3 regions of the Kineococcus sp. AC630 genome follow, and region 3 is predicted to be linked to each of the others. Evidence: predicted binding sites of a transcription regulator. Region 3 holds the regulator's gene; each other region holds the start of a gene.
The links. The regulator HrcA, encoded in region 3, represses chaperone genes, less so after heat shock. The targets are predictions, from matches to a motif close to GNTNGCACTCGGNNNNNCCGAGTGCNANC.
Positions count from the first base shown of each region.

Region 1: the regulator HrcA is predicted to act here: its motif matches at 4,942-4,970, upstream of groL (chaperonin GroEL).
Region 2: the regulator HrcA is predicted to act here: its motif matches at 8,091-8,119, upstream of groES (co-chaperone GroES).

Region 1 covers NZ_CEEDMJ010000012.1:98,171-108,603, reverse strand. The annotation lists gene add (adenosine deaminase) at 1-916, opposite strand, end outside; gene AC0I8G_RS14265 (LysR family transcriptional regulator) at 983-1,897, shown strand; gene AC0I8G_RS14260 (aldose epimerase family protein) at 1,925-2,986, opposite strand; gene AC0I8G_RS14255 (uracil-DNA glycosylase) at 3,015-3,737, opposite strand; gene AC0I8G_RS14250 (DUF3263 domain-containing protein) at 3,882-4,181, shown strand; gene AC0I8G_RS14245 (cold-shock protein) at 4,626-4,829, shown strand; gene groL (chaperonin GroEL) at 5,150-6,778, shown strand; gene AC0I8G_RS14235 (methyl-accepting chemotaxis protein) at 7,023-8,615, opposite strand; gene AC0I8G_RS14230 (dihydrofolate reductase family protein) at 8,788-9,351, shown strand; gene AC0I8G_RS14225 (D-arabinono-1,4-lactone oxidase) at 9,389-10,433, shown strand, end outside.
Region 2 covers NZ_CEEDMJ010000002.1:98,096-108,528, forward strand. The annotation lists gene AC0I8G_RS02390 (alpha/beta hydrolase) at 1-206, shown strand, start outside; gene AC0I8G_RS02395 (hypothetical protein) at 136-999, opposite strand; gene AC0I8G_RS02400 (hypothetical protein) at 996-1,448, opposite strand; gene tsaB (tRNA (adenosine(37)-N6)-threonylcarbamoyltransferase complex dimerization subunit type 1 TsaB) at 1,516-2,181, shown strand; gene AC0I8G_RS02410 (MFS transporter) at 2,245-3,612, shown strand; gene AC0I8G_RS02415 (squalene cyclase) at 3,684-4,640, opposite strand; gene AC0I8G_RS02420 (hypothetical protein) at 4,664-5,020, opposite strand; gene rimI (ribosomal protein S18-alanine N-acetyltransferase) at 5,050-5,511, shown strand; gene AC0I8G_RS02430 (CGNR zinc finger domain-containing protein) at 5,492-5,953, opposite strand; gene AC0I8G_RS02435 (alpha/beta fold hydrolase) at 6,032-6,892, shown strand; gene AC0I8G_RS02440 (THUMP-like domain-containing protein) at 6,882-8,060, opposite strand; gene groES (co-chaperone GroES) at 8,262-8,558, shown strand; gene groL (chaperonin GroEL) at 8,662-10,284, shown strand; gene AC0I8G_RS02455 (WhiB family transcriptional regulator) at 10,387-10,433, opposite strand, start outside.
Region 3 covers NZ_CEEDMJ010000009.1:23,717-34,149, forward strand. The annotation lists gene AC0I8G_RS11060 (glutamate--cysteine ligase) at 1-325, opposite strand, end outside; gene AC0I8G_RS11065 (hypothetical protein) at 472-1,407, shown strand; gene AC0I8G_RS11070 (DNA-formamidopyrimidine glycosylase family protein) at 1,444-2,187, opposite strand; gene AC0I8G_RS11075 (hypothetical protein) at 2,189-2,425, opposite strand; partial or broken gene AC0I8G_RS11080 (hypothetical protein) at 2,435-2,826, opposite strand; partial or broken gene AC0I8G_RS11085 (N-acetylglutaminylglutamine amidotransferase) at 2,966-4,748, opposite strand; gene AC0I8G_RS11090 (HIT domain-containing protein) at 4,771-5,136, opposite strand; gene AC0I8G_RS11095 (SigE family RNA polymerase sigma factor) at 5,312-5,854, shown strand; gene AC0I8G_RS11100 (Gmad2 immunoglobulin-like domain-containing protein) at 5,851-7,002, shown strand; gene dnaJ (molecular chaperone DnaJ) at 7,057-8,178, opposite strand; gene hrcA (heat-inducible transcriptional repressor HrcA) at 8,222-9,262, opposite strand; gene AC0I8G_RS11115 (DUF3097 domain-containing protein) at 9,374-10,240, shown strand; gene AC0I8G_RS11120 (DUF4870 domain-containing protein) at 10,262-10,433, shown strand, end outside.

The DNA of each region.
Region 1 (10,433 bases), on a different contig from region 3:
GGGCCGCCAGCTCGGTGTCGCTCAGCTTCCAGACCTCGCGCGCCACGGCGTACTGGTCGCTGACGCCGCGACCGAACCAGAGCTGGTCGTCGGCGTTCAGGGTGACCCCCACGCCCGCGGCGTGCAGGACCGGGGCGGGGTGCGCGGCGAGCGTGGGGACGATGCCGAGCGCCACGTTGGAGACGGGGGCGACGTCGAGGACGATGCCCTCGTCGGCGAGTCGGCGCACGAAGGCCGGGTTCTCGACCGAGCGGACGCCGTGGGAGATGCGGGTGGCGCCCAGGACGTCGATCGCTTCCGCGACGCACTCCCAGCCGCCCGTCTGCCCGGCGTGCGCGACGACCGGCAGACCCGCCGCCCGGGCCGTCGCGGCCGCCCCGGTGAAGCGCTGCAGGCCCGAGGGTTCCTCGAACCCGGCCGTCCCGAACGCGGTCACCCCGCGGCCGGCGAACTCGGCGGCGACCGCGGCGAGCTCGGCGGCGATCGGCTCGTCCTGGTCGGTGTTCAGCGTCAGGATCGAACCGACCTCCACGCTGTGCTCCCGTCCGGCCTCGCCGAGGGCGTCGACGACGACCCGGGTCACCTCGCGCAGGCTCCCCAGCCGGGGGGCGTAGAGCTGGGGTTCGATCGCGGGTTCGAGGTAGACCACGCCCTCGGCCGCCTCCTGGGCGACGAGCGCGCGGCACAGGCCGGCGAGGTCGTCGAGGTCCGCCACCAGGGCGGGCACCCGGCCGTAGGCCTCGAAGAACGCCCAGACGTCCGACCAGCCCTCCCCGGTGGCGGCGGGACCGCCCCGCACGGGCAGGTCGAGCGGGGCACCACGGCGGCGGGCGAGGGCCAGCACGGCCTCGCGCGGGTAGGACCCGTCGAGGTGGGCGTGCACGTGCACCTTGGGCAGGGCGGTCAGGGAACGCACCCTGCTCAACGTAGGCGCGAACGTGCCACGTGTCGCACAAGCGTTCCTTCTGAGAGCATCCATCCCGTGGATCAGCGTGGTGCAGGACGCAGCGGCGGCGAGCTCGACGTGCGCTCGTTGCGCTACCTGCTCGCCGTGTCCCGGGAACGCAGCTTCACCGGAGCGGCTGTCTCGCTGCAGGTCTCCCAGCCCGCGCTGAGTCAGGCGATCGCGCGCACGGAGCAGCTCGTCGGGGGCCGGCTGGTGCTCCGCGACGCGCGGGGCGTGGCCCGCGAGGGGTCCGCGCTGACCCCCGCCGGGCAGGCGCTGGTCGCCGACGCGACGCGGATCACCGAACTCCTGGACCGGGCGCTGGTGCGCGCGCGGCGCATCGCGGAGGAGGGCGAACGCGAACGGCTGGCCGTCGGCATCGGCACCTCGACCCCGCGCTGGGTCTCGACCCGGCTGGTGCAGGCCTCCCAGGAGAGCCCGGACCTCGACGTCGTGCTGCGCCACGTCCCCTGGGGGCAGGAGGTCGCGAGCCTCGCCGACGGCCGGGTCGACGTGGTCTTCCTCAACGCCGGCCCGGACGAGGTGCTGGACGCGCGGGTGCGTGCGGTGAACGTCGCCGACACCCAGCGGGTGGCGGTGTTCGCGGCCGGGCACCGGCTGGCCGGTGAGACCTCGATCGACATCGCCGACCTCGACGACGAGCCCATCGTCGACGCGGGGTACGACCGGGAGGTGTGGCTCGTCGAGCCCCGCCCCTCCGGCGCGGTCCCCCGGGTCGTGGGTCCGCCCGCCCAGAACGTCGAGGAGATGCTCGCCCTCGTCGCCTCCGGACGGGCGATGGCCATCACCGCGGAGGTCGTCGCCGCCGGCCACCGCTCCGACGACATCGCCTTCGTGCCGTTGCGGGGGCTGGACCCGCTGCGTCTCGTGCTGCTGGCGCTCGCCGACGACGAACGGCCGGCGGTGGCGGACCTGCTGGCCTCGTTCTAGGGGGTCACCGGTCCGCGGTGGCGGTGATCACACGGAGAAGGAGTACTCGGTGGTCGTCGTGAACTCCGCACCCGGGCGCAGCACGGAATCCCCGAGCAGCGGCTGGTTCACCGCGTCGGGCAGCAGCTGCGTCTCCAGGCAGAGGGCGTCGCCCTGCCGCACGGGCCGGCCCTCGATCGTCCGCCACGCGCCGGTCAGGAAGTTCCCCGTGTAGAACTGCAGGCCCGGCAGGTCGGTGCGGACCTCGAGCGAACGTCCGCTGCGCGGGCCGGAGACGGTGGCCACCGGCCGCAGGGAGCCGGGGCCGTCCAGCACCATGCAGTGGTCGTAGCCGCCGGCGGTGAGGAGCTGCTCGTCCGCGTCGCGGAGGTGCTCGCCGATGCGGGTCGGGCTGGAGAAGTCGAACGGGGTGCCCTCGACGGGGGCGAGTTCACCGGTCGGGACGAGGTTCGCGTCGATCGGCAGGTAGCGCGACGCGGACAGCCGCACGACGTGGTCCTCGACGGGGCCCGCGCCGTCGAGGGCGAAGTAGGCGTGGTTCGTGAGGTTCACCGGGGTGGCGGCGTCCGCGGTCGCCACGTAGTCCAGGCGCAACGTCACCGAACCCCCGTCCTCGCGCAGGGAGTAGGTGACCGAGGTGTCCAGCGCGCCCGGGAAACCCATGTCGCCGTCGTTGCTGCGCAACGACATCCGCACCCCGGCAACCCCGTCCACCGAGACCTCGGTGGCGGTCCACACGCGCTGGTCGAAACCCTCCGAACCCCCGTGCAGGGCGTTCGCGCCGTCGTTGGCGGGGACCGCGAAGGACACCCCGTCGACCCGGAAGCGTCCGCCGGCGATGCGGTTCGCGACGCGTCCGACGACGGCGCCGGGGTAGCCGTCGGCGGCCTCGTAGGCCGCGAGGTCGGGCAGGGCGACGACGACGTCGCCGATCCGGCCGGAGGCGTCGGGGACGCGGACCTGCTGCAGGGTCGCGCCGCGGGTCAGGACGGCGGCGCTCGCCCCGGAGGGCAGGCGCAGCTCCCACCGCTCGACGGGTTCTCCACGTCGCGTCCGGCCGAAGGGGGTGCTGTGCAACGTCGCGGTCATGGCGCGATCCTGCCGCACGCCCCGGGGTTCAGGTCAGCCGCCAGTCGATCCCGTCGCCCCCCTCGGCCCGCAGGAGTTCGTCGACCCGGCTGAACGGAGCGGAACCGAAGAACCCCCGCGAGGCCGACAACGGGCTGGGGTGCACCCCGGTGACGACCGGCACCCCGCCCAGCAGGGGAGCGACCGTCTGCGCGTCGCGACCCCAGAGCAGGGCCACGAGCGGTCCACCCCGGTCGGCCAGGGCCCGGACGGCCGCGTCGGTGACGGCCTGCCAGCCGAGCCTGCGGTGCGACCCGGACTCGCCCGCGCGCACCGTCAGCACCCGGTTCAGCAACAGGACCCCGGCCCGCGACCAGGAGGAGAGGTCGCCGTGCGCGGGCGCCTGCACGCCGGTGTCGGCGAGGAGTTCCCTGTGGATGTTGACCAGGCTGCGCGGCAGGGGCCGGACGTGCGGCTCGACGGCGAAGCTCAGCCCGATCGGGTGTCCGGGGGTGGGGTAGGGGTCCTGCCCGACCAGGAGCACCCGGACGCCGTCGAAGGGCTCCCGGAACGCCCGCAGCACGTTCTCGGGGGCGGGCAGCCACGGCGCGGGTTCGGCGGCCAGCGCACTGGAGAGCCGCACCAGGTCGTCGCGGACCCCCGCCAGGGCACGGGCCCAGCCCGGGTCGAGGTCGTCGAGGCCGAGTCCGGCCGGATCGTCGTCCGTGCGCGGGAAGCGAGGGGCGGGTGGGGGCGCTGCGGCGGGAGTCACGCACGGGACGGTACCGAGCCCGGACGCGCCCGCCGAGGTGAACGACACGGGTGTGATGCGCTCTTAGACTCCTGCCCGGCCCCCGGTTCCGGAGGCCGTGGTGAGAGGGGTCATGACGTGGAGCGGAACGACGCATCGGCGCGCATCGAGCGAGACGTCCCGTCCCTCGAGGAGCAGCCCGGGGGGCTGCCCGACGGGCTGAGTCGCCGCGACGCCGAGATCCTGGCCTTCGAACGGCAGTGGTGGAAGTACGCCGGCGCCAAGGAACAGGCCGTTCGCGAGCTCTTCGACCTCTCGCCCACGCGCTACTACCAGCTGCTCAACGCCCTCATCGACTCCCCGGCCGCCCTTGCCCACGACCCGATGCTGGTCAAGCGGCTGCGCCGGATGCGCACCAGCCGGCAGCGCGCCCGGTCGGCCCGCCGTCTCGGCGTGCAGCCCTGAGCGCTCGTCGCGGGCACTCGCCCCACCTCCTCGCCCGACGCGGGGCCCACCGGACCCGTCGGGGGCCGGTCGGTGTCGCCGTGCTCGTCCTGGTCTGGCTGCTGGTCGCGGCCCTCGTCGTCGGCGGTCTCGCGGTCGCGGTCCGGTCCGTGGCCGGTCCGCTGCTGGACGTCGCCGGCCGGGTGCTCTGAGCGACGCCTCTCGGGGGTCTGCCGCGGTGAGGGCGACGTGACCGTTTCGTGAAGACGAGGTTCCTCGAACCCTGTCCCACCAGCCCCTCCCCGCACTAACCTGAGCCCCGGTCGATCAGTTCGACGAACACGTCCTCTCGGGGGACGCACGTCGGGCGTCGCCCTCGGCTCTCGTCGCCGCGGGCAGCGTGAGACCCGGCTCCGGTGCCCGCCGGCGCCGTTCTTCCGCTCGCTGCACCACCAGGAGAAGGCAATGGCTCAGGGCACCGTGAAGTGGTTCAACTCCGAGAAGGGCTTCGGCTTCATCACCGTCGACGACGGTGGGGCGGACGTGTTCGTGCACTACTCCGCGATCGTGGCCGACGGCTACCGCTCCCTCGAGGAGGGTCAGCGCGTCGAGTTCGAGGTCGGGCAGGGCCAGAAGGGTCCCCAGGCCGAGAGCGTCCGCGCCGTCTGACCCGGCGCTGACCCGGCGCGGCGTCCCCGGCGTGACCGTGCCCGGCCCCCGGTCCTCCCGGAGGCCGGGCACCAGCCCGCCCGCGGTCGCCGTGCCGTCCGAGGCCTCGGGGGTTTGCACTCGGGGGGTGAGAGTGCCAACATTGGCGTTGGCACTCTCGAGTCGAGAGTGACAACTGCACTCGACCCGGGAGCGAAGCTCCCTGGCCGGTCCGGTGAGGTCGACAGGCGCTGGGGGACGTGACCCCGGTTCAGGTCGGCCGTCCGTCGCGGGCACCCGACCGACCGCCCACCGCCCGTCTTCTGGGAGGAAAACCAGGCATGAGCAAGATCATCGCCTTCGACGAAGAGGCCCGTCGTGGTCTCGAGCGCGGGATGAACCAGCTCGCCGACGCGGTCAAGGTGACGCTCGGCCCCAAGGGCCGCAACGTCGTCCTTGAGAAGAAGTGGGGCGCCCCCACGATCACCAACGACGGTGTCAGCATCGCCAAGGAGATCGAGCTCGAGGACCCGTACGAGAAGATCGGCGCCGAGCTCGTCAAGGAAGTCGCCAAGAAGACGGACGACGTGGCCGGCGACGGCACCACGACGGCGACCGTCCTCGCCCAGGCGCTCGTCCGCGAGGGTCTGCGCAACGTGGCCGCGGGTGCGAACCCGATGGGCCTCAAGCGCGGCATCGAGAAGGCCGTCGAGGCTGTCACCGAGCAGCTCGTCGCCGCCGCCAAGGAAGTCACCACCAAGGAGCAGATCGCGGCCACGGCCGGGATCTCCGCCGGTGACGCCTCGATCGGCGAGCTCATCGCCGAGGCGCTCGACAAGGTCGGCAAGGAAGGTGTCATCACCGTCGAGGAGAGCAACACCTTCGGGCTCGAGCTCGAGCTCACCGAGGGCATGCGCTTCGACAAGGGCTACATCTCGCCCTACTTCGTCACCGACGCGGAGCGTCAGGAGACCGAGCTCGAGGACCCCTACATCCTCATCCTCAACTCCAAGATCTCCACCGTGAAGGACCTGCTCCCGCTGCTGGAGAAGGTCATGCAGTCGGGCAAGCCGCTCGTGATCGTGGCCGAGGACGTCGAGGGCGAAGCCCTCGCGACCCTGGTCGTGAACAAGATCCGCGGCACCTTCAAGTCCGTCGCCGTCAAGGCCCCGGGCTTCGGCGACCGCCGCAAGGCCATGCTCGGCGACATCGCCATCCTCACCGGTGGCCAGGTCATCTCCGAGGAGGTCGGCCTCAAGCTCGACACCGCTGACCTCGACCTGCTGGGCCGCGCCCGCAAGGTCGTCGTCACCAAGGACGAGACCACCATCGTCGAAGGTGCCGGCGACGCCGACGCCATCGCCGGTCGCGTGGGCCAGATCCGCGCCGAGATCGACCGCAGCGACTCCGACTACGACCGCGAGAAGCTGCAGGAGCGTCTCGCCAAGCTGGCCGGCGGCGTGGCCGTCATCAAGGCCGGCGCGGCGACCGAGGTCGAGCTCAAGGAACGCAAGCACCGCATCGAGGACGCCGTCCGCAACGCGAAGGCTGCCGTCGAAGAGGGCATCGTCGCCGGTGGTGGCGTCGCCCTCATCCAGGCCGGCGTGCTGGCCTTCGAGAAGCTCGAGCTCGTCGGTGACGAGGCGACCGGGGCGAACATCGTCAAGGTCGCGATCGAGGCTCCGCTGAAGCAGATCGCCATCAACGCCGGCCTCGAGGGCGGCGTCGTGGCGGAGAAGGTGCGCAACCTGCCCACCGGACACGGCCTCAACGCCGCGACCGGCGAGTACGTGGACCTGCTCGACGCGGGCATCAACGACCCGGTGAAGGTCACGCGCTCCGCGCTGCAGAACGCCGCCTCCATCGCGGCGCTCTTCCTCACCACCGAGGCCGTCATCGCCGACAAGCCGGAGAAGGCCTCTGCGGCCCCGGCCGGTGGCGACGGCGGCATGGGCGGCATGGACTTCTGAGTCCAGCCACTCCGTAGCACCTGCACCACCCACGAGGGCGGTCTCCCCACCGGGAGGCCGCCCTCGTGGCGTTTCCCGTGCCGCTCGGTCGCACCCATCGCTGTCATCACGTGGAGGGCGGTGTCGGTGCGACGATGCGGGCGCCCAGGCGCCCACTTCGGGACACCGATCAGGTACCTCACGTGGTGACACCGATGGGTGTGCCCGTGCGGTGGGGGGCGATGACTTCCGGGGTGGCGTGCGGTCAGACGCGGGGGAGGGTGAAGGAGCCGACGAGCTCGTTGAGCTCGATCGCGGCGCGCGAGACCTCCCCGGCGGTGGTGGCGGTGTGGGTCGCCCCCGCCGTCGTCTGATCCGCCGCAGCGGCGATGCCGGAGATGTTCAGCGCGATCTCCTGACTCCCCGAGGAGACCTCCGTGACGTTGCGCACCATCTCCGACGTCGTCGCCGACTGCTCCTCCACCGCCGCGGCGATGGTGGCCTGCAGGCCGTCGATGCGGGCGATGACCTCGGTGATCTCCGCGATCGCGGAAGCCGCCTCGGCCGCGTCGGTCTGGGTGGCGTTGACGCGGGTGACGATGGACTCGGTGGCCCGCGCGGTCTGCTGGGCCAGTTCCTTCACCTCCCCGGCGACGACGGCGAAGCCCTTGCCCATCTCCCCGGCACGGGCGGCTTCGATGGTGGCGTTGAGGGCGAGGAGGTTGGTCTGTTCGGCGATGGAGGTGATGAGCTTGACGACGTCGCCGATCTCGCGGGAGGAGGCGGAGAGGCGGTCGAGGGTTTCGCTGGCTCCGGTGGCGGCGTGCACGGCGGAGGCGGCGGTGGCGGAGGCTTCGGCGGTGGAGGTGGCGATCTCGCGGATGGCGGAGGTCATCTGTTCTCCGGCGGCGGCGACGGTGGAGATGTTGGCGGAGATCTCTTCGGTGGCGGCGGAGACGACCTGGGTCTGGGTGGCGGATTCCTCGGCGCCGGAGGAGAGCTGGGTGGCGACGGTGGTGAGTTCCTCGGAGGAGCCGGCGAGGGTGGCGGCGTTGTCGGCGATGCGGCGCATCGTCTCGGTGAGGCGGTCCATGGTCACGTCGAGGGCTCCGGACAGTTCGCCCACCTCGTCCTTGGCGCTGTAGCCCACCCGCTGGTCCAGGCGTCCCTGCGCGAGACCTCGCACGACGGTGAGGGCGCGGCCCAGCGGGCCGGCGATGGAGCGGGCCACGACGACGGCGACCACCGTGGCGAGGACGAGGGCGAGGACGCCCACCGCCACGAGGAGGACCACGGCGGCGCGGTAGCTCTGGGCACCCTGCTGCGCGGTGGCCGTGGCGTTGTCCGTCTCCGCCTTCTGGATGCGGTCCAGGGTGGTGTTGATCTTCCGAGCCAACGGGAGGGTGTCGGCGTCGCGTGCGGCGGTGAAGCCGTCCTGGTCGTCGGCCTTCGCCAGGGCGATCAACTTCTCCCGGGCGGTGCGGTACGAGGCGAGGTCGGCGACGAAGGACGCCCGGTCAGCGGGGCTCGAGACCGGTTCGGTGGCCAGGTAGACCTTCCACGCGGTGTCGAGCTGGGCGTCGTCGGCGCTACCCGCCTGCAGCGCGGAGGTGGTCGCCGCCGCGTCGCGGGCCAGGGCGGAGGAGGCCAGGTCGACCCTGGACTGGGCGAAGGCGTACTTCACCGTCCCGATGCTCTGGACGCCGGGCACGACGACGTTCGACAGGGACGTCACCGTCGCCTGCGAGGAGCTCAGGCGGGAGATGCCGAGGGCCGCCACGGCGGCCAGCAGCAGGCAGACGACGCCGAAGCCGACGAACAACTTCGAGGCGATGTTCAGGTCGCGCAACTTCCCCATGATCGTTCCTCTACTCGTGTGGAGCCGACTCCACCAGAGCCGACCGGGTGAACATCGGCCCCGGGGGGGTGCGGCTTGAGCGAGCCGGGGGACGGGGTGCGCAGGGGGCGATGACTTCCGGGGCGGCGTGCGGTCAGATGGGCAGAACTGCAGGACGCGACCCAGGAGAACCATGCGCACCCTCATCGTCACCGCCTTCACCTCCCTCGACGGTGTCGTGGAGGCCCCGGGCGGAGAGCCCGGCTACCGCAACGCCGGCTGGACGTTCCAGGACATCGCCTTCGACCCGGCGGCCTACGAGATCAAGGGTCGCGAGATGGGGGAGACGACCGCGCTGCTGCTGGGCCGCACCAGCTACGAGGCCTTCGCCCCGGTCTGGCCGACGATGGACGACTTCGCCGCGTACAACGCCATGCCGCGCTACGTCGTCTCGACGACGCTGGAGCACGACGACGCGCGGTGGCCCGCGACGGTCCTGCGCTCGGTCGACGACGTCGCCGCGCTGAAGGAGACCGAGGGCGGGCCGATCGCCGTGCACGGCAGCGCCACCCTGGGGGCCTCCCTGGCCGACGCGGGCCTCGTCGACCGCTACCACCTGCTCGTCTTCCCCGTCCTGCTCGGCGCCGGGAAGCGGTTGTTCAGCACCACCGACAAGGACAAGCAGCTGCTCACCGTCCGCGAGTCGCAGACCTACCCCAACGGCATCACGAAGCTGGTCTACGACGTCGTCCGGTGACGTCGGCAGCCGGGGTTCCATCGATTACCGTCTTCCCGTGAGCACCTCGACGACGACGTCGTCCACCACCGCCCCCGGGGTCAACTGGGCCCGCAACTACGCCTACAGCGCGGGCACCCTGCACCGCCCGACCTCCCTCGACGAGCTGCGCGCCGTGGTCGCGTCGACGGGCCGCGTGCGGGCCGTGGGAACGCGGCACTGCTTCAACGACATCGCGGACTCCCCGGGCGACATGGTCACCCTGGAGGACCTCCCGACCGAGGTCGAGGTCGACTCCGCCGCGGGCAGTGCCCGGGTCAGCGCCGCCACCAGCTACGGCGTGCTCGCCCAGCGGTTGCAGGACTCCGGGGCCGCGCTGGCGACGATGGCCTCGTTGCCGCACATCAGCGTCGCCGGGGGTGTCTCGACCGCGACGCACGGCTCGGGTGACGGCACGCGGAACCTCGCCGGCGCGGTCCGCGCCGTGGAGCTGGTGACCGCGGACGGCGACGTGCGACGGGTCGAACGCGGCGACGCGGAGTTCCCCGGCAGCGTCGTGGCGCTCGGCTCGTTGGGGATCGTGACCCACCTCGAGCTCGACGTGCTCCCGACCTACGAGGTCCGCCAGGACGTCTACTCGGGGCTGTCGTTCGAGGCGTTCACCGCGAACTTCGACGCGGTCACCTCCGCCGCCTACAGCGTCAGCGTCTACACGAACTGGATCGGCAGCGACACCACCCAGGTGTGGCTGAAGACCCGCGTCAGTGACAGCGCCGACGCCCCGACCGAACTCTTCGGCGCCCACCGGGCGAGCGAACCCCTGCACCCGCTGCCCGAGGTCGACATCCGCAACGCCACCGAGCAGCTCGGGATCCCCGGCCCGTGGCACGAACGGCTGCCGCACTTCCGGTTCAGCTTCGCCCCGAGCAACGGGGAGGAACTGCAGGTCGAGTACCTCGTGGCCCGGGAGAACGCGCTCGGGGTGATCGCGGCCCTGCGCGACCTCGGCCCCTCGATCGCCCCCCTGCTGCACATGTGCGAGATCCGCACCGTCGCCGCCGACGACCTGTGGCTCTCCAGCGCCTACCAGCGCGACACCGTCG
Region 2 (10,433 bases), on a different contig from region 3:
GGGTGCGCCAGCCGGTGCTGCTGCTGCGGTCCCGCGTCGACCACGTGGTGCCCGCGTCGTCGTCCCGGACCGTCCTGGCCGGGATCTCCTCCCGCGACGTCACCGAAGTGGTCTACGCCAACAGCTTCCACGAACTCACGTCGGACGTGGACTCGCCGTCGGTGTTCGCGGAATCGGTGCGGTTCGCTCGACGCGTCGGCGGCTGAGGCGTTCCAGGGGGAGGAACGCGGCCCAGCAGACGACCGTCGGCAGGAAGTGGATGCCGAGGGTCAGGTAGGTCGAGAGGTGGAACACCACCACGGCCCCCAGGGCCACCCCGAGCATTCGGCGCCGCAGGAAGAGGGCGACCGGGGCGAGGAACTCGCAGCAGAGCACCACCCACTGCACGGCGACGAGGAACTGCGGGACCTCCAGCAGGAGGCGCGACACCGCGTTCCCGCGGCGGGTCAGCGCCCACACCGTGACGGCGCCGTCGGCCCACGCCGCGGGGGTCCCGCTGCGGACCCACTTGCTCACCGCGGAACCGGTGTAGGTCATCACCGTGGCGATCTGCACGCACCGCACCGCCCACCCGGCGCTCCGGCTGGGGCGCAGGTCGTCGGCGTCGGCGCGCCCCGCGCTCAGCAGCGCGAACACCGCCACGACGATCGCCATGTGGTCGTGGGCGACGTAGCCGAACCCCATGCTCCAGAACACCCAGGGCAGGTAACCGACGGCGGTGCAGACCCATCCGATGTGCCCCAGCCGACGGGTGAGGCTCAGGGCGAAACCCGCGGCCATGAGGACGAGGGCGGTCGTCGCGGTCAGCGACGTCGGCGGCGGCAGGTGCAGGGTGCGCCCGACGATCCCCGGGTGCCAGAACGCGGCGACGTGGACGTGCTGCAGGACGTGGTTCGTGAACAGCGTCGCGTCGAGGAGGACGAACCCCGCCAGGATCCGGCGCAACCACGCGACCCGGGCGGCCGGGACGGCCGGGACCAGCCAGTCGAGGACCGTCACCGCGACCACTGCGCCAGGACCGTCAGTTCCGGCGCGCCGGAGGCGGTCGCGTCGCGCAGCCGCTGGGAGGAGCGGACGAGCCGCAGCCCGTCCAGCACCGGGGCCGAGGGGTGCAGGGCCGCGCGGGAGCGGGCGAGGTCGCCGAGGAGTTCCGGGTGGTCGATGACGCGCAGCTGCTGGCTCTCCAGCTCGGAACGGGAGAGCCCGACCGACCCGGGGCTGAGCGCGACCCGCACGACCTCGCCGTCGGCGGTGGTGCCCTCGAGGTAGATGGAGACGACGGTGCCGTCGGACGCCCGGGGGGTCGCGTACTGCGACAGCGAACCGAGCGGGAACCAGTCGTTGGTGTCGCGCAGCTGCGCGCCGAGCAGGACGGCGAGGCCGACGACGAGGACGAGCACCCGCCACGCCGAACGCGGGACGGACAACCGCGGCGGACCGTCGACCACGAAACCCCCTGCTGCTGCTGCGTTCCCGACCGAGCGGCCACTGTAGTGACCCGGCTACCCTGCTCGCGTGCTCCTGCTCGCGATCGACACGGCCACCGCCGGGGTGGCGGTCGCCGTCCACGACGGCGACCGGGTCCTGGCCGCCGCCCGCGCGGGGGACGCGCGCCACCACAACGAGGTGCTCGTCCCCACGATCGCCGCCGTCCTCGAGGAGGCCGGCCGGGAGCGGACCGAGGTCACCGACGTCGCGGTGGGGGTCGGTCCCGGCCCCTACACCGGGCTGAGGGTCGGGCTGGCGACGGCGCGCACGCTGGCCCTGGCCTGGGGGGCCCGGGTCCACGGGGTCTGCTCGCTCGACGTGCTGGCCGCGCAGGCCGTCGCCGAGGGGCTGAGCGGGGAGTTCCTCGTCGCCACCGACGCCCGCCGCCGCGAGGTCCACACCGCGCGCTACCTCGCCACGGCCGAGGGGGTGCGGCGGACCGCCGGTCCCGACGTCGTCGCCCCGGCGTCGCTGACCCCCGACGTGCCCGTCGTGGGCGCCGGCACCCGCCTCTACCCCGACTCCCTCGGTCCTGCCCGGGCTCCGTTCGACGCCGACGGTGGTGCGCTGGCGCACCTGGTCGTCGACACCCTCGCCGGCCGGGCGACGTGGGAACTGCTGGCCCCCGAACCGCTGTACCTGCGACGCCCCGACGCCGTGGAGCCGGGAGCGCGCAAGCGCGTCACGGCGTGACGGAGCACGACTCGGCGTAACCTGTCGATCGATACAGCGGGAAGTCTCGACGAGGAGGTCTCCATGTCAGCGACGACGCCGGCCGCACCGTCCGGAACCGTGCTCGCCTCGGCCGTCAGTCGGGCGACCAGACGGCTGATGCCGATGATCGTGATCCTCTACGTGGTCGCGTTCCTGGACCGCACCAACGTGGGGTTCGCGACGAAGGGCCTCGAGCTGGACCGCGGGATCTCCGCCGCGGCGTACGCGTTCGGCGCCGGGGTGTTCTTCATCGGCTACGCGATCTTCGAGATCCCCAGCAACCTCGCCCTGCAGCGCTTCGGGGCGAAGCTGTGGCTGGCCCGCATCGCGATCACCTGGGGCATCGTCTCAGCGTGCTTCGGCTTCGTGCAGGGCGAGAAGTCGTTCATCGTGCTGCGCTTCCTGCTCGGGGTCACCGAGGCCGGTCTGTTCCCCGGCATCATCATGTACCTCTCGGAGTGGTTCCCGAACCGGGACCGGGTGCGGCTGTTCGCGATCTTCTACCTGGCCCAGCCGTTCTCGCAGATCATCGGTTCCCCGCTGTCGGGGCTCCTCATCGACGTGGGGAACGCCTCGGCCGGCGGCGTCACCGGGTGGCAGTTGATGTTCGCCGTCGAGGGCCTGTTGGCCGTGGTCGCCGGCGTGGCCGCGATCTTCCTCCTGGTGGACTCCCCCGAGAAGGCGACGTTCCTCTCCGCGCCGCAGAAGACCGCCCTGCGCGAGGCGATGGCCGGGGAGGACGAGCTGCGCCGCAGCGACGGACCCAGCGGGGTGTGGGCGGCCATGCGCAACGGCCGGGTCTGGTACTTCACCGTCATCTACTTCTGCCTGCAGATCGCGGTGTACGGGGTGACGTTCAACCTGCCGGACCAGGTGTCCAGCCTGGTGGGCCGCGACGTCGGCTGGCAGGTCGGGCTGATCGCCGCGATCCCGTGGACCGTCGGCATCTTCGCCTGCTACCTCACCGGCAAGAACGCGGTGACCGTGGCCCGCCGCCGGGTCTGGGGCGCGCTGCTGTTCGTCAGCACCGGGATCTTCGTCTTCGGTTCCGCGTGGGCCGGAGCCAACGGGTACGCACTGCTGGGCATCCTCTTCATCACCATCGCGGTGTCGTCGTTCCTCAGCATCGGCCCCATCACCTGGTCCTTCCCGACGGCGTTCCTCACCGGACCGGCCGCCGCGGCCGGCATCGGGCTCATCAACTCCCTGGGCAACCTCGGCGGCTTCGTGGCCCCGAACCTGCGGGAGGGGATCGCCAGCGCCACCGACTCCGACGCGCTGGGGATCGCCGCGCTGGGCGTCCTGCCGTTCCTGGCCGCGGCGATGATGCTGGGTACCAAGCGGTTCCGCACGAGTTCCGACCGGTTGCTGGTGGACGTGCGTGGGGAGCGTGCGGACCGCAAGGCCTGACCGGAGGAGGGGAACGTTCGGCGGCCCGGACCGCTCCGGGAGCCGCCGAACGTTCCCCTTCCCGGGCCGCGTCAGTGACGCGCGTCCCACCACTGCAGCACCCGGGTCCCGAGGAACGTGAGCCAGCGCGAAGGTTCTCCGACCTCGCCGTCGACCTCGAACCACGACCGCCCGGGGTGGCGGTGCTCCAGCAACCACGTCCCGTCCTCCCGGCGGTCGGCGCGCACGACCTCGACGGCCTCGGCCAGCCGCGGATCGGGGGCGCCCCCGTCGTGCAGGTTCGCGGCCCGGAAGTGGTCGAGGGCGTTGAGGGCGTTGTACTCCCAGCGCAGCGGGAAGGCGAAGCGGCTCACCCAGGGTCCGACGCGTTCCCCGGTCGAGAGCCGGTGCAGCAGACGGCGCTCCAGCAGGTACTCCTCCCCGGCGTGGCGGGCCGCCCGGAGTTCCCCCAACCCCCCGGTGGCCCGTTCGTGGGCCAGCAACCCCTTGAGGGAGTTCAGCGTGGAGTGGAACGAGGAGCGGGTGGAACCGTCCACCCACGCGCAGTTCCAGCCGCCGTCGGGCAGCCGGTGGTCCACGAACCACCGCGCGATCCCTGAGACGTCCGCTCCGAGCCACGTCCCGTTGGCCAGCGTCCACGCGTTGACGCAGCAGTCGACCTCGCCACCCCAGTAGGGCAGACCGTCGTACTCCCAGCGGGAGTTCTCGGCGAGGGCGTCGGCGGTGCCGGTCAGCGCCGAGGCGTCCACCCCCCACTCGCGCAGGTCGTTGAGCGCCCACGTCGTGGCCGTCCAGGGTTGTCCATCCTCCGCGGGGCTCGCGTCCGCCGGGAAGTACGCCCCGCCGGCCCACTGCCCGTCGGCGTCCTGCGCGGCCAGCAGGCGTGCGCCGAAACCCTCGGTCGGGACGCGGTCGCGGGTGGTCTCCCAGACCTGCGGCGGGGCGCCGAGCAGGTCGCGTTCGACCTGCCAGCGCAGGGCGGGGTCGGAGTCGAGCAGCCAGTCCAGCGTCGCCTGCGGCAGCACCATGCGCCCAGGCTAGTCAGCGGGGCTCAGCCGGCGAGGCGACGCGCGGTGGCGAGGTGGAGGGCGCCCATCACGGCGGGGGCCAGCGCCATCCCGGGGTTGCGCCGCTGGATCCCCAGCAGGGAATCACCGAGCTGCACCGCACCGGCGATCGCCAGCAGGGTCGGGATGGACCGGTCACCGCGGGCCAACGACACCAGCAGGGGGACGGCGACGGCCGCGGTGCGGACGGCCGAGGACGCGGCCCAGAACGATGCCAGCGGGTCGGCTGACCTGTTCGGCTGCACGTACTCCGGCCGCAGCACACCCCGCACGGCGAAGCCCGCGGCCGCGGCAGCACCCATCGCGTTGAGCGCCAGGACCGATCTCCGCACCGAGGACACCCCGGGATCCAACCACCTACCCTGACCCGGTGGGAACCGTCGAACTGCACGAGATGCGCTGGTGGCACGTCGCCGACGTCCACGCCCTCGAACAGGACCTCTTCGGCTCGACGGCCTGGTCGCTGGAGTCGTTCTGGGGTGAGCTGGCGCGGCCGAACCGGAGCTTCCTCGTCGCCCTGCAGGACGGGCGCGTCGTCGGCTACGGCGGGGTCGTGGTGACCGGTGCCGACGCCGACGTGCAGACCATCGGCGTCGCCCGCGACCAGCAGGGCCGGGGAACCGGCCGGACGCTGCTGCGGGCCCTGCGCGAGGAGGTCGTCGCCCGGGGCGCGACCCACCTGCTGCTGGAGGTCCGCGCCGACAACACCCCGGCGCAGAACCTCTACCTCAGCGAGGGTTTCGTCCAGATCGCCCGCCGGGCCCGCTACTACCAGCCCGACGACGTCGACGCGCTGATCCTGCGGGCCGACGTCAGGCGTCCTGGGAACTGACCCGGGAGTGGTGGCGGCGGGCCTTCATCCGGTTGCCGCACACCGCCATCGAGCACCAACGTCCCGTCCCGGCCCGGGAGCGGTCGACGAAGAACAGCCGGCACTCGGAGTTCGCGCAGGGCCGCAGCCGTCCCGGGCGCTCGCGTTCGAGGGCGTCCCAGGCCAGGACGGCGCGCACCACCGACGGGTTCGCGTCGGCCGTCCACAGGACGCGCTCGACGCCCCGGGGGCCCACGGAGGCCGTCCAGGTGACGCCGACCAGCAGTTCCTGCAGCAGGGACGCGTCCCCGTCGCCGCGGACCACCGACTGCAGCAGGTCCCGAGCCCGCACCAGGGCGGGTCGTTCGCCCGCGTCCGCGGTGAGCAGGTCCTGCGGCCGGCCGTCGAGCACCGGGGTGCTGTTGAGCAGGCCGAGCAGCAGTTCCTCGTCCGGATCGGTCATCTAACCCTCCTCGTCGACTTGACAGGTTAGCAGTACCGGGCGACTCTAACCGCTCCAGACCACTAGAGAGGTTAGACGATGACCACGCACCACCGCTACGCCGAGGTCGACGGGTTCCAGCTCTTCTACCGGGAGGCGGGCGCTCCCGACGCGCCCGTGGTCGTGCTGCTGCACGGCTACCCGACGAGCTCGTTCATGTTCCGCGAGCTGATCCCCCGCCTGGCCGACCGGTACCGGGTCATCGCCCCCGACCTGCTCGGGTTCGGGCTCTCCGACGCCCCCGCGGTCGAGGAGTTCGACTACTCCTTCGCCGCGCTCGCGGACCTCACCGGCCGCCTGCTGGACCGGCTCGGCGTCGCGCGGTTCGCGGTCTACGTCCAGGACTACGGCGCCCCCGTCGGCTGGCGCCTGCTGCTGGAGCGCCCGGACGCCGTCACGGCCGTCGTCAGCCAGAACGGCAACGGTCACGAGGCGGGTTTCGTCCCGGAGTTCTGGGCGCCGATCTGGGCGCACGGCGAACTCCGGACGGCCGAGACGGAGGAGGCGCTGCGCCCGGCGCTGGGCGTCGACGCGATCCGCTGGCAGTACACCCACGGGGTTCCCGACCCGAGCGTGGTGAGCCCGGACACCTGGCACCACGACGCGGCCGCGCTGGCCCGTCCCGGCAACGACCGGGTGCAGTTGGCGCTGTTCGCCGACTACGCGAGCAACGTCCCGCTCTACCGACCCGTCCAGGAACTCCTGCGCACCCGGGGGATCCCGCTGCTGGCCGTGTGGGGGCGCGACGACGAGATCTTCGGGCCGGCCGGGGCCACGGCGCTGGCCGAGGCGGTCGGCGGAGAGGTCCGACTGGTCGACGGCGGGCACTTCCTGCTCGAGAGCGCCCTCGACGAGGTCACCGACCACGTGCGGGAGTTCCTCGCCCGCGTCACGGGGTGACGGGTTCCACCACCAGCACGCTCTGCTTCCCCGCGATCCGGGTCAGCACGATGGTCGCGGTGCGCGAGCCCTTGAGCGCCAGCTGCCTGCGGAACTGGTCCGGGTCGACGGCCGTCCCGCGCTTCTTCACGGTCAGGGTTCCGACGTCGAGTTCGCGCAGCCGGGCGCGCAGGGGCTTCAGCCCGAACGGCATGACCTCCAGCACCCGGAACGCCCGGGTGAACGGGGAGGTCCGGGACGAGTCCGTGCTCACGTAGGCGATCGTCTCGTCGACCAGTCGCCCGTCCAGGTCGGCCGCGACCTTCGCCACCAACCCCGAACGGATCACCGCCCCGTCGGGTTCGTGCAGGAACTCACCGACCGCTCCGACCGGGGCCACCGGGAGGTCGGCGTCGTCGATCTCGTGGGCGGTGGCACCCCGCACGACACGGGCGCTGCGCACGAGACCCGGCCGGGCCAGCGGTCCGCACCACAGCGCGCACTCGACGACCTCCCCGTCGACCGACGTCCACTGCGCCTCGGCGCCGGCCGGGACCAGTTCGTGCGGCAGACCGGGGGCGAGCTTCGCGCCGGTCGCCGGGACCCGGGCGGCCGTAGCGAGGACGAAGGAGAGCGGGGGAGAGGTCGCCTCCGGGTCGAAGAGGCGCCGCCCCCCGGAGGTCCGCCGCGCCGGGTCGAACCAGGCGCCGTCCCCGGGGCCGAGCTCGTCGACAACCCCGGCCGTGACGTCCGCGCAGCGGACCTCGCGCCCCAGGTTGTGCGCCGCCACCGCGACCGTCGTGGGGTCGGCGTCGACGGGCAGGACGTCGAGCCCGGCGTCCAGGAACGCCAGCGAGTCCGCGCCGATCCCGCAGCCCAGGTCCGCGACCCGGTGCACCCCGGCGGCGGCGAAGCGGCGGGCGTGCTCGGCCGCCACCACGGCGCGGGTGGCCTGCTCGGCACCGGCCGCCGTGAAGAGCAGCCCGTCCGCGCGGGGCCCGAACTTCGTGGCGGCCTTCGCGCGCAGTCGCGACTGCGTCGTGGCGAGCGCGGCGAGGGCGGGATCGTGCCCCGCGCGGCGCAACCGGGCGGCCAGCGCGACGGGGTCCTCGCCGGCCGTCCCCGCCAGCTCGGCCAGCAGGGCCCGTCCCTGCGGGGAGGTCAGGGCGTCGACGTCGGAAACGTTCACCCGGTCGATGCTGCCAGGAGGGGCACCGGATCTGGCACTCGCCCGCCCTGAGTGCTAGCGTCTCGCGCAGCGTCGGTGGCACTCCCCCCTGGAGAGTGCCAACCGGGGCAGCGGCCGTCCGGCACCCGCGACGACGGTCGTCCGCTCCCCGAACCGACCGTCCGTGCCAGTTCGCTGAAGCAGAAGGGGAGGGCCGCACCAGTGTCGGTCTCCATCACTCCGCTCGAGGACCGCATCGTCGTCAAGCCGCTCGACGCGGAGCAGACGACCGCATCCGGTCTCGTCATCCCGGACACCGCCAAGGAGAAGCCCCAGGAGGGCGAAGTCCTGGCTGTGGGTCCGGGCCGCGTCGACGACAACGGCAACCGCGTGCCGATCGACGTCGCCGTCGGCGACAAGGTCATCTACTCCAAGTACGGCGGCACCGAGGTCAAGTACGGCGGCGACGAGCTGCTGATCCTCTCGGCGCGCGACGTGCTCGCCAAGGTCGCCAAGTAAGCGACTGACAGGTCCAGACGCCCCGGGCGCCCGCACTCCGGGTGCCCGGGGCGTCTCCTGTTCCCGCCCCGAAGCTCGCCACTGAACGGAAAGGTCCGCACACATGGCCAAGCAGCTGCTGTTCGACGACACCGCCCGCAAGGCGCTGGAGCGTGGCGTCGACGCGCTCGCCAACGCCGTCAAGGTCACCCTGGGGCCCAAGGGCCGCAACGTCGTGATCGACAAGAAGTGGGGTGCGCCGACGATCACGAACGACGGCGTCACCATCGCCCGCGAGATCGAGCTCGACGACCCCTACGAGAACCTCGGCGCCCAGCTCGCGAAGGAGGTCGCCACCAAGACGAACGACGTCGCCGGTGACGGCACCACCACCGCGACCGTGCTCGCCCAGGCCCTCGTGCACGAAGGTCTGCGCAACGTCGCCGCCGGTGCGGCCCCCTCGGGCCTCAAGCGCGGCATCGACAAGGCCGTCGACGCGGTGAGCGAGAAGCTCCTGTCGATGGCCCGCGAGGTCGACGGCAAGGGTGACATCGCGCACGTCGCGACGATCTCCGCCCAGGACGCGAGCGTCGGCGAGCTGCTGGCCGACGCGTTCGACAAGGTCGGCAAGGACGGCGTCATCACGGTCGAGGAGTCCTCCACGACCGCGCTGGAGCTGGACTTCACCGAGGGCATGCAGTTCGACAAGGGCTACATCTCCCCGTACTTCGTGACCGACGCCGAGCGTCAGGAAGCGATCCTCGAGGACGCCTACGTGCTCGTGCACCAGGGCAAGATCTCCACGGTCCAGGACCTGCTGCCGCTGCTCGAGAAGGTCCTCAAGGCCTCCAAGCCGCTGCTGATCATCGCCGAGGACGTCGACGGCGAAGCGCTGTCGACCCTCGTCGTCAACAAGATCCGCGGCACCTTCAACGCCGTCGCGGTGAAGGCCCCCGGCTTCGGGGACCGCCGCAAGGCGATCCTGCAGGACATCGCCACCCTCACCGGCGCGCAGGTCGTCGCCGAGGAGGTCGGCCTCAAGCTCGACCAGATCGACCTCGACGCGCTGGGCACCGCCCGCCGCATCACCGTCACCAAGGACGACACCACCATCGTCGACGGTGCCGGTACATCCGAGGACATCTCGGGTCGCGTCGCCCAGATCAAGGCCGAGGTCGAGCGCACCGACTCCGACTGGGACCGCGAGAAGCTCCAGGAGCGTCTGGCGAAGCTCTCCGGCGGTGTCGTCGTCATCAAGGTCGGCGCGCACACCGAGGTCGAGCTCAAGGAGAAGAAGCACCGCATCGAGGACGCCGTCTCCGCGACGCGCGCCGCGATCGAGGAGGGGATCGTCGCCGGCGGCGGTTCCGCTCTCGTCCACGCGGTGTCCGTGCTCGAGGACAACCTCGGTCTCGTCGGTGACGAGGCCACCGGTGTCGCCCTCGTCCGCAAGGCGGCCTCCGAGCCGCTGCGCTGGATCGCCGAGAACGCGGGCCTCGAGGGCTACGTCGTCGTCGAGAAGGTCCGTGCGCTCGAGGCCGGTCACGGCCTCAACGCCCAGACCGGCGAGTACGTCGACCTGCTCGCGACCGGCGTCCTCGACCCGGTCAAGGTCACCCGCTCGGCGCTGCGCAACGCCGCGTCGATCGCGTCGATGGTCCTGACCACCGACACCCTCGTCGTGGACAAGAAGGAAGAGGACCTCGCCGTCAACGGCGGCGGCCACGGTCACGGCCACGGCCACTGACCGCTCTCCCTGAACGACGAAGGGCCCGGCTCCCCCTCGGGGGGCCGGGCCCTTTCACGTTCTCCGCACGCCGCACCACACCGCGCACGGGTGGAACAGGGGTCAGCTGGCGATGCGCAGTCCGCGACGGCGTTCGGTGGCGTAGACGG
Region 3 (10,433 bases):
GGTACTGCTCCTGCATGCGCCCGTAGCGTCCGGTCGCGGTGAGCTCGAAGTCGGTGAACGTCGAACGAGGTGCCGTGCCGACGGCGGCGACCCCGAGCCCGTCGCGGCTGGCGGCCTCGACCAGACCCTTGCGCAACCGCAGGAGTTCCTCGCGCAGTTCCGTCAGGGTCGACACCACGTCGGTGTTGGTCTCCACCGTGGTGCGTTGCAGTTCGGCGGAGTAGGAGGCGCTGTCCAGCCGGGACAGCACCTGGGGAGCGCGTGCCGACAGTTGCCAGCTCTCCAGGTCGATCAGGTGGAGTTCCTCTTCCGCTCCGAGAGTCATCTCCGCGCCCATTCCCACAAGCTAGACCTCATCGCGGGTCGTGCCGCCGGAGACGGGCCGCGAAACAAGACCTTTACGTGGAGACCGTCATTTGTGACACTCAGTAGTCAGTCGATCGCTGAGGGCAGTCGTGCCACGATGTCACCGTGGACTTCCCCACCCTGCTCGACGAGCTCTACGCGGTGCCGCCCGGCGAGTTCACCGCGACCCGGGACCGCTGGGCCCGTGAGGCCCGCGACGACGGGGACCGCGAACTGGCCGGTCGGATCGCCGGCCTGAAGAAGCCCCCCGTCCCCGCGTGGGCCGTGAACCTGCTCGTCCGCGAACGCCGCGACGAGGTCGAGCAGCTGCTGGAGCTCGGGGCCGCGATGCGGGAGGCGACGGCCTCGCTCGCCGGTCCGGAACTGCGTGAGCTCGGGGTGCAGCAGCACCAGGTCCTGGACGCGATGCGCGTCCAGGCCGGGCGGCTCACCCTCGCCGCCGGTGTGCGTCTCAGCCTCGACGTGGGCGAGAAGGTCGTCGCCACCCTCCGCGCCGGCATGAGCGACCCCGCGGCCGCGGACGCCGTCCGCTCCGGGACGCTGGTCCGCCCGCTGGAGGCGACGGGTTTCGGCGAGGTCGACCTCGACGGGGCGAGCGCCGCGGACTCCCCCGTCCGCCCCGCCCCCGCGGCGAAGAAGACCCACGCCCGCCGACCGGTGCCCCAGGACGAGCTGAAGGCGCGGCGGGAGGAGAGGGCGGCCCAGGAGGCCGAACGCGAACGGGCCGAGGCCGAACGCCGCGACCGCGAGCGGCGCGAGCTCGAGGAGGCCGTCGACGCGGCCCGCGAGGAGCTGGCGGAGGCCCGCGACGACGCCGGCACCGCCGCTGCGGAACTCGGCTCGGCCCGGCGTCGCAGCGAGGACCTCGCCCGTCGGCAGGAGGACCTGCAGGCCAAGCTCGCCGCGGTCACCGAGCAGCTCGACGCCGCCACCGACACCCTGCGTTCGGCCGAACGCGGTGCCCACAGCGCCGACGAGCGCGTCACCCGCGCCCAGCGCGAACTCACCCACCTCGAGGCCCGGCTCCCCTCCGACGCGTGATCCGGCGGGGGTTCCTGCGAGATCACGGGTCGGGGGTCAGGACTGGTCGGTGGGGCAGACCCAGGCGGTGCGGCCCGCCAGGGTCCAGCTCCGGACGGGCGTCCCGCACCGGCGGCAGGTCTCGCGCTCGTAGACCCAGCGCTCGTCCGGCGCGCTCGGATCGGAGACCACCTGGCCCGCCTCGAGCCCCAGGGTGAGGTGCTCGACGGCGAGGTCCCAGAGCAGAGCGGCCTCCTCGACGTCGATGCGGCGGGACGGGTCGATCCCCGCGAGGAAGAGCAGTTCCGCCCGCCAGGCGTTGCCGATCCCGGCCCAGACCGACTGGTCCAGCAACGTCGCCCCCACGACCCCCCGGGCCGCGGCGAGCCGCCGCGCCGCCTCGTCGCGGGCGGCCGCGCCCACCCGCAACGGGTCCGGACCGAGGGTCGCGAGCAGTGCGTCGCGCGCGTCCTGCTCCAGCGCCTCGCACCTGCTGGGCGCGATCAGCGAGAACGCCGTGCGCTCCCCCACCAGCCGCATCCTCGTCCCGCCCCGCGGGGGCAGGGTCAGGTCCTCGGTGCGCAGGAAGAACCCCCGCAGCCCCAGGTGGACGTGGAGGTCGGGTGCCTCCTCGAAGGAGTGCAGCAGGTGCTTGCCGTACGCCTGGACGTCGAGGAGGCGGCGCCCGTCGAACGGGGTCGCGTCGAACTTCCCCTGCGGGCTGGTCACGGACAGCACCTGACCCGCCAGCGCCTCGCGCTGGTCGCGGGCGTGGCGGTGCAGGACGTGGGCCTCGGGCACGTCAGCCCAGCGACGCCGGCTTGGCCGGGGTGAACAACCACTCGTCGAAGAACGCGGTGAGGTCCTGCCCGCTGAACTGCTCGGCGAGGGCGACGAACTGCGGGGTGGTCACGGCCCGGCCCCGCTGCTGCTCGAACCAGGAGCGCAGGATCCGCGAGAACGCCTCGTCGCCGACCCTCCCGCGCAGCGCCGGCAACGTCATGGCCCCGAGCAATGCCCCGACCACTCTGCGCACCATGGCCGGACCCTAGTGCCGCTGAGCGGATCCTGTGAACCCTCGGGTCTCGAGGAACAGCAGGTCCAGGGACCTCTCGGCCGTCGGGCGCGGAGCGTGGTGGGCGAGCCCCGGACGTTCGTCGGCCTCGATGACGACGTGGGTCCGGTCGCGGACCGTCCGGACGAACACGTCCAGGTTCCGGTCCCGCGGGGCGCGGTAGCGGTTCAGCGGCAGCCGGAACGTGATCGAGGGATCCGGGCAGAGTTCGTGCGGCGCGAGAACGACCAGCACCCGGGGGTCCCGCACGTACACGGCGATGTCGCGTTCACCGGTCTCCTCGGCGCGCAGGCGTCGACCACGTCCCGCTGGTCGGCGAACGTCTGTCCGAACACCAACCGACCCCAGCCCATGTCCAGGACGACGTCGGCGGCCATCTCGGCGGTGAACCACGTGGGTGGCCGCTGCCGGTTCCGGGTCGAGATGGTCGGCACGTCCAGGGAACGGTGCCGCGACCCGGCCACCGCGGAACGTCGTCTCGTCGTGGTCACCGCTCGTCCCCGGTCAGACGATGCCGTGCTGCTGCAACCACATCTCGAGCAGCCCCAGCTGCCAGAGCCTGTTCCCCCGCAGCGGGGTGAGTTCGGAGTTCGGGTCTCCCAGCAGCCCGTCGACGTGGCCGGGGCGGAACAGCGCCCGGTCCCGGGCGGCCCGACTGGTGAGCGCGTCCTTCACCAGACCGAGCACCTCGCCCTCGAGGTGGGTGATCGCCGGGACGGGGAAGTACCCCTTCGGCCGGTCGATGACCTCGCGCGGGATCATCCGGTACCCGACCCTCTTGAGGATTCCCTTGCCGCCGCCGACGAGTTGCAGTTCCGGCGGGATCGCGGCGGCGAGTTCGACGAGTTCGTGGTCGAGGAAGGGGACGCGCGCCTCCAGCCCCCCGGCCATCGTGGCGTTGTCGACGCGCTTCACCGGGTCGTCGACCAGCATGACCTCGGTGTCCAGGCGCAACGCGGCGTCGACGGCCGTGTCCGCCCCGGGTCGGGCGAAGTGCTGTTCCAGGAACTCGCGCGACACGTCGATGGAGGTGAGCCACTGCGGGTTCAGGACCTGCGCCACCCCCGCGTGGTCGCGGTCGAAGAACGCCGTCGCGTAGGCGTCGACCCCCTGGGCCGGGGTGAGTCCGGACAGCGGTGGGTACCAGTGGTAGCCGCCGAACACCTCGTCGGCCCCCTGACCGGACTGCACGACCTTGGTGGTCTGCGAGACCTGCTGCGAGAGCAGGTCGAAGGCGACGACGTCGTGGCTCACCACGGGTTCGCTCATGGCGTCGACCGCGTGCCCGAGCGCCCCGACGAGTTCGGCGCCGGACACCCGGATGCGGTGGTGGTTCGTCGCGAACCGCTGCGCGATCGCGTCGGAGTACTCGAACTCGTCCCCGTCGCGACCGCCCACGGACTCGAAGCCGATGGAGTAGGTGGCGAGGTCGGTCCGGCCCTGTTCGGCGAGCAGCGCGGTGATGAGGCTGGAGTCGAGACCGCCGGAGAGCAGGACGCCGACGGGGACGTCGGCGACGGTCCGCCGTGCCACCGCGGTGCGCAACGACGCGAGGACCGCGTCCTCCCAGTCCTGCTCGGAGAAGGAGGCGTACTCCTCGCGTCGCACGTGGTCGGGGGCCCAGTACCGGTGCTCCCGGCTCCGCCCGTCGGCCTCGACCACCCGGACGGTGGCCGGCGGGAGCTTCCGCACACCCTGCAGGACGGTGTGCGGCGCGGGGACGACGGCGTGCCAGGAGAGGTAGTGGTGCAGGGCGACGGGATCGATCGTGGTGTCCACGTCGCCCGCCGCGAGCAGCGCCGGCAACGAGGAGGCGAACCGCAACCGACCCGGGGTCTCGGCCAGGTAGAGGGGTTTGACGCCGAGCCGGTCGCATGAGGACGACCCGGCCGGAGTCGCGCTCGTGGACGACGACGGCGAACATCCCGACGAGGTGGTCGACGACGTCGACGCCCCAGCGGTGGTACCCCTTGACGACGACCTCGGTGTCCGAGGTCGAGGTGGAGCGGTAGCCGTACCTGATCAGTTCCTCGCGCAGCTGCGGGTAGTTGTAGATGCAGCCGTTGAAGACGGCGGTGAGAGCGAGGGCGGGGTCCTGCATCGGCTGGGCGCCGCAGGCCGAGAGGTCGATGATCGAGAGCCGGCGGTGCCCGAAGGCGACCCGCCCCTGGGCCCAGACGCCTTCACCGTCCGGGCCGCGGGCGGCCATGGCCTGCGACATCCGCTGGACGGCGGCCACGTCCGCCGCCCGACCGTCGAACCTGACTTCACCGCAGAGACCGCACACGTCCGACCACCCAACCCTCGGGTCAGCCGGGGGGCCAGGTGAAGTCGCGTCCGCCGAGGACGTGGCCGTGCACGTGGAAGACCGACTGCCCCACCGCCGTCCCCGTGTTGAAGACCAGCCGGTACTCCCCGCCGCAGCGCTCGTCGGCGATCTGCTGGGCCACCGCCACGAGGCGGGCGAGGGTCTGCGGGGCCGCCGCGGCGAGCTCCGCGACGTTCTCGAAGCGCTCCCGCGGGACGACCAGGACGTGGACGGGAGCCTGCGGGGCGACGTCCTCGAAGGCGACGACGAGGTCGTCGGAGTGGACGATCGTCGCCGGGACCTCCCCCGCCACGATCCTGAGGAACAGGTCGTCGGGGGCGCGCTGCACGCGGGAGACCTCGGCCATGCCCCGCACGCTACCGGGCCGTCTCCGTGGGGGATCGTTGCCTCCCCGGTCCCACCAGACGTCACCGGGGAGGCAACGATCCCACCCGGCGGACGCGGCGCGCCCCCGACGAGTCGCGAAATGATCTCCGGTTGGATGTCAACCGTGACCCTGCGTGACTCGTCTGTGCACTGTGATGGTGACGAAGGAGCGGCTGGTCGTGGTTGACGACCCGCGCTCGTGGACGGCCGACGAGGCGGTCAGTGCGCTCTACGCTGCGCACTGGCGGCGCTTCGTCGGGCTCGCGGCGTCCCTGATGGGCGAGACCGCGAGCGCCGAGGAGGTCGTCGCGGAGGCGTTCGTGACGCTGCACGGGCGCTGGAACCGGCTCGCGGACAAGGGGTCGGCGGTCGCCTACCTGCGCACGAGCGTCGTGAACGGGGCCCGTGACGTCGTGCGGCACCGGGTCGTCACCGACCGCAAGCGTCCCCTGCCGGACCCGGAGCCTGCGGGTCCGGAGGAGCAGGCCGTGCGGGCCGCGGAGCACCGGATGGTGCTCGGCGCGCTGGACGGGTTGCCGACCCGGCAACGGGAGGTCCTGGTGCTGCGGTACCAGGGCGAGATGTCCGAGGAAGACATCGCGGCCGCGCTCGGCATCAGCCGGGGTGCGGTCAAGACCCACGCGCACCGCGGGTTGTCCGCGTTGCGCACGGCCATGTCGAGCGAGGAGCAGCAGTGAACGAGGAGACCCCGCTGGGGCCGCTGCCGGATCCCGCCGGCCACGACGAACTCAGTCCCACCGCCAGGCAGCTGCAGGACGCCCTCGCCGCCCGTGCGGCCGGGGTGCAGCCGACCGACCGTCTCGAGGAGATCCGCATGACCAGCCGAGCCAACCGTCGTCGTTCCCGCACCCGTGGCGGGCTGGTGGCGGCGGGGGTCGCGGCCGTCGTCGTCGTCGGTGGCGGCGGCTACGCGCTGACCCAGCGCGGGAGCGACAACGTGACGACGGTGGCCAGCACGGCGTCCTCGTCGACCTCGCCGACCTCATCGACCCCCTCCACCTCGTCGAGCACGCCGGCGACGGACTCGACCCCGATGTCCTCGCAGCCCGCCGGCTCGGGGGGCACCCCGGCGGCCACGTCGGTCACCTCGGCCCCGGCGACCTCCACGGCGGGCGGGACGGGGGGCACGCTGCCCACCGGTGCGACGTCGGTGCCGGTGTACTGGCTGGGCGGGCAGCCGGCGAAGCTGTACCGCGAGTACGTGAAGGCCGGGTCGGGCGCGAACGACGCGACCAACGCGTTGCGCGCCATGCTGTCCGGCTCCCCCACCGACCCGGACTACTCGAGCCCGTGGGCGAAGGACGCGACCGCGACGGTGAGCGAGGCGGGCGGGAAGCTCGTGGTGGACGTGGCGGCCTCCGCGGCGTCGGGCTCCACCGGTGACGCGACCCTGGCGTTGCAGCAGCTCGTCTACACGGTGACGGCGGCGGCGGGCGACGACCAGCCGGTCGAGCTCCGGGTCGGCGGGAAGGCGGGGCAGTCCCTGTTCGGGACGAGCGTCCCGGCGTCGCTGTCACGGGCGCCGCAGGCCGACGTGCAGGCCCCGGCGTGGATCACCTCGGTGTCCCCGAGCGCCGGTTCGGTCACGGTGAAGGGCGTCGGGACGGGTTTCGAGGGGACGCTGCTCTACACGTTGACGAACTCCGCCGGCGCCGAGGTGGCCCGCGACTCGGTGCAGGCCGGCGCGAACGGCACCTTCGCGGAGTTCTCGTTCACGGCGGCGGTGCCGGCGGGGACCTACACCCTGGCGGTGTTCGCCCCCGACGAGTCCGACGGCGAGGGCTCCGGCCCCGTCGGCGACACGAAGACCGTCACCATCCCCTGACCCTCCTCCCGTTCCGTGATCTTGCTGGGTCTCCCAGCAAGATCACGGTGCGGGTCAGCGACCGGAGAAGCGGCCGCGCAGCTTGGAGAAGACGCCCTGGTGGGCGGGGCCGAGCTTGCCGGCCGGCCGGACCTCGCCGCGCAGTTCGGCCAGGCGGCGGATCAGCTCCTCCTGCTCGTCGTCGAGGTCGCGCGGCGTCGTGACCTCCAGGGTGACGAGCAGGTCGCCGCGGCCCTGGGACCGCAGGTGCTCGGCGCCCTTCTGCTTGAGGGTGACGACCTCGCCGGCCTGGGTGCCGGGGCGGACCTCGACCTCCTCGTCACCGTCGAGGGTCTCCAGCGGGATGCTCGCGCCGAGCGCGGCCGCGGTCATCGGCACGTGCAGGGTGCAGAGGAGGTCGTCGCCGTTGCGGGTGAAGACCGGGTGCGGGCGTTCGTGGATCTCGACGTAGAGGTCACCGGGAGGACCGCCGGCCGTGCCGACCTCGCCCTGCGAGGCGAGCTGGATGCGGGTGCCCGTGTCGACGCCACCGGGGATGCGGATGGTCAGCGGGCGGCGGGCGCGGATGCGGCCCTCACCGGAGCACTCCAGGCACGGCGAGGGCAGCACGGTGCCGAAGCCGCGGCAGGTGGGGCAGGGCGCGCTGGTCATGACCTGGCCGAGCAGCGAGCGGACGACGCGCTGCACCGAGCCCTGGCCGTGGCAGATGTCGCAGGTCTGGGGGCTGGTCCCCGGCTGGCAGCAGGAGCCCTGGCACGTCGTGCACAGCACGGCGGTGTCGACCTGGATGGAGCGTTCGCCGCCGAACGCCGCCTCGGCGAGGTCGACGTCGACGCGGATGAGCGCGTCCTGGCCGCGTTGGGTGCGGCTGGCGGGAGCTCCCGCCCGACCGCCCCCGCCGCCCTGGCCGAAGAACGCGTCCATGATGTCGGAGAAGCCGAACCCCTGGCCGAAGCCGGCTCCGCCGCCGCCGGGCATGGACCCGCCGCGGTCGTAGGAGGCGCGCTTGTCGGGGTTGGAGAGCGTCTCGTAGGCCTGCGAGACCTCCTTGAACTGCTCTCCCGCGTCGGGGTTCACGTCCGGGTGGAGCTTGCGCGCGAGCTTGCGGTAGGCGCGCTTGATCTCCTCCGCCGAGGCGTCGCGGGAGACGCCGAGGACGTCGTAGTAGTCGCTCACGAGGTCGTGGTTCTCCTGTCGGTCTTCATCACGGGGCCGAGCTTCACTGGGACAGGATGCGGGAGACGTAGCGTGACACCGCACGCACCGCTGCCATCGTCGTCGGGTAGTCCATGCGGGTCGGCCCGAGCACGCCGAGGCGGGCGACGACGGTGTCCGGGCCCGTGCCGTAGCCGCTGGTCACGACGGAGGTGCCGTCGAGACCGAGGTGCAGGTTCTCGGCGCCGATCCGCACGGTGAGACCGCCGCGGTCGGCGTCCTCGGTCAGCTCCTGGACGAGGCGCAGGAGGACGACGTGCTCCTCGAGGGCCTCCAGGACGCTGCCGAGGGAGGTGCTGAGGTCGGCGCCGGACTTCACGAGGTTCGCGGTCCCGGCGATGACGACGCGTTCCTCCAGCCCTGCGGTGAGGCAGTCGCCCAGGGCGACGGCGACCTCCGCGGCGACGGCGAGGTCGCCGGGCGGGGTCTGCTGGACGAGGTCGGTGAGGTCGTCGCGGGCGTCGCGCAGCCGTTTGCCGACGACCCCGGCGTTGACGCGGGTGCGCAGGGCGGCGAGCTGGACGCCGAGGGACTCCGGGTCGGCGGCGGAGCGGACGTCGAGGACGCGCTGCTCGACGCGACCGGAGTCGGTGATGAGCACCAGCAGCGCGCTGCGCCCGCCGACGGGGACGAGCTCGACGTGGCGGACGGCGGCGCGCGAGAGCGAGGGGTACTGCACGACGGCGGCCTGGCGGGTGATCTGCGCCAGCAGCCGGACGGTGCGGTCGACGATGTCGTCGACGTCGTCGGCCCCTTCGAGGAAGGTCTGGATCGCCCGCTTCTCGGCCGGCGTCATGGGCTTGACGTTGGCGAGGCGGTCGACGAAGAGGCGGTAGCCCTTGTCCGTGGGGATGCGTCCGGCGCTGGTGTGGGGCTGGGTGATGTACCCCTCCTCCTCCAGCACGGCCATGTCGTTGCGGATGGTGGCCGGGGAGACGCCGAGCTGGTGACGCTCGACGAGCATCTTGGAGCCGACGGGTTCGTGGCTGGACACGTAGTCCTCGACGATGGCGCGGAGCACCGCGAGCCTGCGGTCGTCGCTCATCCCGTCCCCTCTCCCCACTGGCACTCGTGTCGTGCGAGTGCCAAGTCTAGGCCGTCACCGCACGGCCGCGCCTCCCCCGTCGACCACACGGGTCTGGTTAGCGTTCCGCGCGTGACCCGTTACGAAGACCGGTACGGCGGCGACGTGCTGTCCTCCGACCCGCACGCCCGCACGAACCCGAAGCCCGTGCACCGCGACGAACCCGCCGTGCACGGCCTGGTCGTGGAGGACGTGGAGACCGGCTGGGTCGGAGCCGTCGTCCGGGTGGAGAAGAGCGGTGGTGTCCACGTCGTCGTCCTCGAGGACGGTCGCGGGCGCACCCGGACCTTCCCGCTGGGCCCGGGGTTCTGGGTCGAGGGGCAGCCCGTGCGTCTCGTCGCACCGAAGGCCGCGGCCCCCGTGCGGGCCACCCGCACGGCCAGCGGTTCGGTGGCCGTGGCCGGGGTGGGCGCGCGGACGGCGCGCGCCTCGCGGATCCTCGTCGAGGGCCGGCACGACGCCGAGCTGGTCGAGAAGGTGTGGGGCGACGACCTGCGGATCGAGGGGGTCGTCGTCGAGATGCTCGACGGGGTCGACGACCTCGACGCCGCGATCCGCTCCCTCGCCCCGCAGCGCGGTCGCCGGATCGGGGTCCTGGTCGACCACCTGGTGCCGGGGTCGAAGGAGTCCCGGATCGTGGCGCAGGTGTCCAAGGGCCCGCACGTGCTGGTGCTGGGTCACCCCTTCATCGACGTCTGGCAGTCGGTGCGCCCGCAACGCCTGGGGTGGCAGCGGTGGCCGACGATCCCGCGCGGGCAGGACTGGAAGCACGGGATCCTCGCCGAGCTCGGCTGGCCGCACGCCACCCAGGCCGACGTCGCGCACGGCTGGAAGCGGATCCTCGGCACCGTCCGCAGCTTCGCCGACCTGGAGCCCGCGCTGCTCGGGCGGGTGGAGGAACTGGTGGACTTCGTGACGGCCGACCTGGACGACCGCTGAACGACGCGCCAGGATCGGAGGGTGAGCAACCCCCAGCACCCGCCGCCGCAGCAGCCGCCGATGTACTCCCCCGCGCCGATGACGCCCGCGGACGAACGGATGTGGGGGATGTTCGGCCACCTCTCCGCGATCGCGGCGTCCTTCGTCTCGTTGCCGTTCCTCGGCCCGCTGATCATCTTCCTGGTCTACAAGG